One region of the Pseudomonas petroselini genome, then DNA from elsewhere that is predicted to be linked to it. Evidence: riboswitches for the same ligand, from Rfam matches in the RefSeq annotation. Region 1 holds a riboswitch; each other region holds the start of a gene.
What was found. A riboswitch is a leader RNA that binds a small molecule or an ion and turns the genes downstream of it on or off. The one in region 1 is predicted to bind cobalamin.
Positions count from the first base shown of each region.

Region 2: linked by a shared signal. The riboswitch ahead of ACI512_RS16185 (CbtB-domain containing protein) and the one ahead of cobO (cob(I)yrinic acid a,c-diamide adenosyltransferase) in region 1 are both predicted to bind cobalamin.
Region 3: linked by a shared signal. The riboswitch ahead of ACI512_RS25375 (ABC transporter substrate-binding protein) and the one ahead of cobO (cob(I)yrinic acid a,c-diamide adenosyltransferase) in region 1 are both predicted to bind cobalamin.

Region 1 covers NZ_CP173614.1:5,818,021-5,820,277, reverse strand. The annotation lists gene ACI512_RS26790 (sorbosone dehydrogenase family protein) at 1-380, opposite strand, end outside; cobalamin riboswitch at 480-733, shown strand; gene cobO (cob(I)yrinic acid a,c-diamide adenosyltransferase) at 811-1,422, shown strand; gene ACI512_RS26780 (cobyrinate a,c-diamide synthase) at 1,419-2,257, shown strand, end outside.
Region 2 covers NZ_CP173614.1:3,516,818-3,519,074, forward strand. The annotation lists gene ACI512_RS16175 (cobalamin biosynthesis protein) at 1-175, opposite strand, end outside; gene ACI512_RS16180 (CbtA family protein) at 172-876, opposite strand; gene ACI512_RS16185 (CbtB-domain containing protein) at 888-1,076, opposite strand; cobalamin riboswitch at 1,173-1,379, opposite strand.
Region 3 covers NZ_CP173614.1:5,520,445-5,522,701, reverse strand. The annotation lists gene ACI512_RS25375 (ABC transporter substrate-binding protein) at 1-965, opposite strand, end outside; cobalamin riboswitch at 1,081-1,276, opposite strand; gene ACI512_RS25370 (hypothetical protein) at 1,380-1,823, shown strand; gene ACI512_RS25365 (IS4 family transposase) at 1,991-2,257, opposite strand, start outside.

The DNA.
Region 1 (2,257 bases):
GGGCTCGGTACCCCGGCACCGGCGCGGCCCATGACCTTTTCCATGACCCAGCCACGAATGCCTTTGGAATCATCCGGCTTGGGTGGCGCGTTGGTTTCCGCCACCAGCACGTCGCCGTTGGGCAGTACATACAGCCAGCGCGGGTGATCGAGGCCTTCGGCAAACGCCGCCACCTGAGTGCCGGCAGCGGCGGTTGGCTTCACGCCTTCGGGCCAGCCGATGGCGGGCGCGATATTCACCGTGGGGATCAGGGTTTTGTTCGGTTCCGGCAATTTGGGCGAAGGCCCGGTGCCGTCGGAGACCTGGAGGGTGGAGCTTTCACCGCAGGCGGCGAGGGTGCCGGCGACCATGATGAGTAGGGCAAGTCTGGTTTTATGCATGGTGTTCTCCTTAATACCTGTAAGGGTAGAGGAGGTAGCCGAGGCGTTGGTTCAAGTCCAAGGCCAGCTTTAATTGACGCTCCACCCCCAACCCACTAACCTTCGCGGCTTGTTCCAGGTGCTCCGTGACCCATGGGTCGACGGAGTGAAACAGGGAAGCCGGTGAGTGAGCGCACTTGTACACAGTGCTGCCGCAATTCCGGCGCTGCCCCCGCAACGGTAAATGAGTCAAGACGGTGCCTTTTGCCACTGTATCGCCAGCGATATGGGAAGGCGCACCTTCGGCCTGCCTGCTTGATTAAAGCAAGCGCCACTCATGAGCCCGGAGACCGGCCTGAAACATCCAACAGCATCACGGTGGGCGATGCTTGGCTGTCTGTGTTTCTTTTTCCTGCCCGCCGTTTTTGTCCAGCCCCAACGGAGAGCTGCCATGACCGATTCCCCCGAACGCGACGAACGCCATCTGGCGCGCATGCTGCGCAAAAAAGCCGTGATCGACGAACGCATCGCCAATTCCCCCAACGAATGCGGTTTGCTGCTGGTATTGACCGGCAACGGCAAAGGCAAGAGCAGCTCCGCGTTCGGCATGCTGGCACGGGCCATGGGTCACGGCATGCAGTGCGGTGTGGTGCAGTTCATCAAGGGGCGCAACAGCACCGGCGAAGAATTGTTCTTCCGCCGCTTCCCCGAGCAAGTGCGCTTCCATGTGATGGGCGAAGGCTTCACCTGGGAAACCCAGGACCGCCAGCGCGACATCGCCGCCGCCGAAGCCGCCTGGGCGGTTTCCCGTGAATTGCTGCAAGACCCGACCATCGGCCTGGTGGTGCTGGACGAATTGAACATCGCCCTCAAGCACGGCTACCTAGACCTGGACCAGGTCCTCAGCGACCTGCAAGCCCGCCCGCCGATGCAACACGTGGTGGTCACCGGCCGTGGCGCCAAGCCTGAGTTGATCGAAATGGGCGACACCGTCACCGAAATGGGCATGCTCAAGCACGCGTTCCAGGCCGGTATCAAGGCACAGAAGGGCGTCGAACTTTGAATCAGCCCCGTCATTGCCCGGCCGTATTGATCGCCGCACCGGCGTCCGGCCAGGGCAAAACCACCGTTACCGCCGCACTGGCCCGTTTGCACCGCAACCTGGGGCGCAAGGTGCGCGTGTTCAAATGCGGCCCGGACTTCCTCGACCCGATGATCCATGAGCGTGCCAGCGGTGCGCCGGTGTATCAATTGGACATGTGGATGGTCGGCGAGCAGGAAAGTCGCCGTTTGCTGTGGGAAGCGGCAGGGGAGGCGGACCTGATCCTCATCGAAGGCGTGATGGGCCTGTTCGACGGTACACCCTCGAGCGCCGACCTGGCGCGGCACTTCGGCGTGCCGGTGCTGGGTGTGATCGACGGCACCGCGATGGCGCAGACGTTCGGCGCCCTGGCGTTGGGCTTGGCGCGTTATCAGCCGGACTTGCCGTTCGCGGGCGTGCTGGCCAACCGCGTCGGCACCCTGCGGCATGCGCAATTGCTTGAAGGCAGCCTCACCGAAGGCTTGCGCTGGTACGGCGCATTGTCCCGCGAGACCGGTATCGAATTACCCAGCCGCCACCTCGGCCTGGTGCAGGCCAGTGAACTGAATGACCTCGATGTGCGCCTGGACGCCGCTGCGCAAGCGCTGGGCAGCAGTTGCGAAGTGGCCTTGCCGCCCCCCGTGACCTTTGCCGCGCCGCAAATGATCCACGCTGAGCCGTTGCTCAATGGCGTGCGCATCGCTGTGGCCCGCGACGAAGCCTTTGCCTTTACCTACGGCGCCAGCCTCGACCTGCTACGTGCGATGGGGGCCGAGTTGAGCTTCTTCTCGCCGATCCACGATCGCGAATTGCCTGA
Region 2 (2,257 bases), 2.3 Mb from region 1:
TCAGGGCCGCGGCCAGTGCCAGTAGCCCCGGTTCATCCTGTTTGCGCGCGATACTGGCCAGTGCGGTGATGCGCTGGCGCTCGATACCGCCCTCGGCCAGGGCGGCATCAAACAGGCCCAGCAGGGTATGAACATCACAGCCGCGCTGGCAGCCCAGGCCGACCACCAGGGTCATGCGGAGTATTGATCGTCGCGGTTGCGGCGGAACAGCCAGGCGCTGATCAGGCCCAAGGCCAGCCAGAACGCGACGTTGGTCAACTGCGAAGCGATCTTGAACTGTGCTTCCAGGGCTTGCGGTGCCAGCATCGAATGCACCTCAGGCTGCGGCGCGCCGATTACGTGCGGTACTGCAAGGATCGCCACGCCCAGCACTTTCAGCAACCCGTTGCGACCGAACACGATCAAAGCGATACCTGCGGCGGTAGAGGCGGCGGTGCCGATCCACCACGTCTGGCGCAGCGCCAGGTCGGCGGCGGCGGTGCCTGGCAGCTCGGGCGGCAGGCCCATTGTCGGCGCCAGTACAAAGGTTGCATAACCGGCCAGGCCCCAGAGCAGGCCTTGAGCCGTACGGGTCGGTGCGCGCAGGGTGTACAGGCCGGCCAGCATCAGGGCGAAACCGACGGCGACCACCAGGTTGCCGCCCGTGGTGGACAGCACGCGCTGCCAGCCATCTTCCGGCTCCCAGGCTTCGGCGTCGTGGGTATGCGCGGCAGCACCGGCAGCGTGTTCATGCGTCACTTCAGTGACGGTTGGGGCCTTTTCAAAGGTTTCCGCCTGCAGAATCAGCGGGGCGACCCAGAAGCTTTGCAGCAGGGTGAGCAGCAGGGCGGCCAGGAGACCGGTGAAACCTGCGGTTTGCGCAATACGCTTGATCATGTCGGCAGGTCTCAGTGGCACGGGAACGCGGCGCTGTGGCGGGTATCGTGGGCGGCGTTGTGCACGGCCTCGATGTGCGAGAAACCGGCGAAGTACACCAGGCACGCGCCGAGGATCGACGCGCCGATGGCGGCGGTCAGGCGTTGGCTCAACGTAGAGGTGCTGCTGGCGGAGTGCGAGGTGCTGCTGATGATCGACATGGCGCGTCCCTTTCAGGTGTCAGGGTGAAACGAGCGCATGAAAACCCCGCGAGCCAGGCACGCAGATTTCTGAACAGCGCCCGCCCACCGCGGGTTTGTTATCTGATTTTTTCGGGCCGGTCTCCGGGCTTGCGAGGGGCTCAATGCCTGAAAACGTCGCCTTCCCATGCCGGCTGGCACAGTGGATATGACGTTTCGCTCGCTTACCGTTGCGGGGGCAGCACCGGACTGTCATGCGTGTGTGCATGAGTCACCGGTTTCCCGTTTCACCCTTTGCAGGGCACCCGAAACAAGATGTGTAGGAGAGCATGGGGGTGGGAGGGGAGTCAATTGGGGATGTGGGTACATATCCGTTATTTGGGTAACGGCGGCTTATGGTTCCGCTCTTACAGCGGGTCACTTTGGAAAAGAGCCCCAAAGTAACCAAAGGGCTCTTGCCCCAACACTCGGCACCTCGCTTAGGCTCGGTGTGCCCTCACTCCGGCTTGAATCCGTGGGCCGCCGCCACGCGCCATCCATGGCGCGGGGCGGCTAACCCGGCGTCCTGCCGGGTTACCCACGGATTCAAGCCTGCGTTCGGCCAGCGTGTTTGACGGGGCGCCTGAGATCAAGATCAAGATCAAAAGCAAGAGCACGGCGGCCTAGTAGCCGACCTGAGTGGTTGGATCAAAAGCAGGTACGTGTAAGAGCTGGCTTGCTCTCGATGGCGGTGTGTCAGCTGATGCAGTTGTGGCTGTCACCCTGCAATCGGGGGCAAGCCCCCTCCCACATTTAGACCGCGATCAACAGACGCAACTCCGGTCGGCTTTAAGGCCGCCGCGTTTGCCTTTGCTCTACACCACTCAAGCCGGCTGTCAGGCCGCTGTGCTTTTGCTTTTGCTTTTGATCTTAGGCGCCCCGTTAAACACGCTGGCCGGAATTCGACAGGGATTTGGGGGGTAAACCGGCAGGGATGCCGGTTTAGCCGCCCCGCGCCATGGATGGCGCGTGGCGGCGGCCCCCCAAATACCTGTCGGATTACGGGCACACCGAGCCTAAGCGAGGTGCCGAGTGTTGGGGCAAGAGCCTTTTGGTTACTTTTGGGCTCCTTTCAAAAGTGACCCGCCGTAAGGGCGGAACCCATATCTGCCGTTACCGCAGCAACGGATATGTACCCAACCCAACCCCATCATTGACCATCC
Region 3 (2,257 bases), 300 kb from region 1:
AGGCCGTCGAACATGCGGATGCTGGCCTGCAACGCCAGGGCGTCGAGGATGATAATGCGGTTGTTTTTCACCGCGTCCATGTTGCGGGTCACCGGGTCGCTGCGCAGGAAAGCGAGTTTCTTTTCATGGTCGTCGGCGGGGTAGCGGCGACGGTCCATGCGGGCGATCACCAGGAAGGTCGGGTTGGCCTTGGCAATCGTTTCCCAGCCGACGGCGGGCCACTCTTCATCGGACTGCACCACGTTGGACAGGCCGAGGGTTTGCAGCATGAACTCGGGAATGCCTTTGTGGCCGGCCACGTATGGGTCGCTGGCCATCTCCGAGCTGGAGAACCACACCAACGCGCTGGCCTGCTTGAGGCCTTTGCTCTGCACGGTGGCGACGGATTTGGCCAGGCGCGCCTTGAGTTCGTCGTTCAACTGCTGGCCGCGATCCTGTACGTCGAAGATCTGCGCCAATTGGCTGATGCTTTTATAAATGCTCTCGATACGGAACGGCTCCAGCCGCGTGCCGTCGGCGCCCACCAGGTTGTCCTTGCCTTCGCAGTCGGAGGGCAGCAGGTAGGTGGGGATCTTCAGTTCATGGAATTGCTCGCGGGTGCCGACCACACCCTGCGGCCCGACCACCCATTCCAGCTCGGCGGCCACCAGTTGCGGGCGTTTGGCGATCACGGCTTCGAAGCTCGGCTCGTTGTTGGCCAGGCGCTCGATGCGGTCGTTCTGTGCCTTGTACTGCGGTAACACGCGGTTGAACCACAGCGAAGTGCCGACCACTTTATCGCCCACGCCCAAGGCGTAGAGCATCTCGGTAGCGGCTTGGCCGATGGTCACGCTGCGCGCCGGCGCCTGCTGGAAGGTGAGGCTACTGCCGCAGTTTTCCACGGTGAGCGGGTAGTGGGTGGGCGCGGCGTGGGCCTGGGCACAGAAGCCAATGCCGGTGAGCAGGGCGGTAACGCGTGGCAGCATGGGACGATCTCCGAGTGAACCGTACGTGCAACTGGGGAGGTACGGTTCGGAAATACACCCTCGAGCGCTGTGGTAGAGACAGGCAAGAATGTCCTTCCCGGACACCCCGCCGGTTAGTGATTGAGCTTGAGCCGGCAGGTCTCCTGACTGATGCGTCGTCGCCACGCTCCGGCCTTCCCGGACAAGGTCCAGTGGCATCGAGGAGCAGGCTCAGCACCTACAGTTGCGGGGGCAGTTCCGATTGACGCGGGGGTACCGCGCTTCGGATTCCCTATTAGTCCCGTTTGGGAACCGGCGCGGTATGGTAGTCGATCGCGAGGTTGAACGGGAGGCCGTGACGCCAACGGTGGCTCTTTGGCGGTGGGGCTCCTATGATGCGCAGCCAATGGATCGCTTTATCACAAGGAATACACCGTGAAATTATTTCTCGCGTTCGCCCTCGTCGCCACGCTCGCCGGTTGTGCCACCCAGGGTAAATCTGAAAAGCAGATTCTTGACGAAGCCGCCACTGCGTATGTCGCGTCGATGCCGGCCGGGTCGGACAAACTCCGTTTGCACACGATGAGCATCCCCAAAAGCGGGATGTTCGGCGATACCCTGGCGATTTCCATGGCGGGTGAGCAAAACGCTGCTCGCCTCAGGGGAGAGCTGCTTGATGCCAAACGCTTGGGCGATGTGTTCTTTTTGATTATCGGTGCCGGCACGCCGGTTGATGTTGCGGTGATCGGCAAAGCAGTCGAAGGGCAGGATTTGAAGGGGATGCAGATTTACTACTCGGGCACTGAGGCGCAGAAGGACACGGTGCGTGCGGCGGTTGAGAAAACGCAGGCGCAGTTTCATTACATCAATGCGCAATGAGGGTTCGCCCGTTGGCCTGATAACTCTGGGTACGGTGCTGGACCTGTGGCGAGGGAGCTTGCTCCCGCTGGCGGCCTGACAGATGGCCTGGATGTTGGATCAGACCGGGTACATATCCGTTGCTGCGGTAACGGCCGCTGTGGGTTCCGCCCTTACGGCCATCCCTTTCAAGGTCTTTTCGTTTTGGCAGCCTTGATTACCCGGTCGGTTGAAACATGTGCATGTACCGCAGTGCCTTGGACCCATGTTTTGGGCTTAGGCACCTTGGGGCCGCGGGGGCTTTTCGCCACTTGTTTTGGTTGGATGTTTCTAGCCAGCTCCAGTAAGCGCCGGGCCAGTTTTTCCAGAGCAATGACGGGAAGATGTTCCGAGGGCAGCGCAATCTGCATTCCCTCATAACCACTTCTAACCTGAATCGCCAAGTGATAGATCGA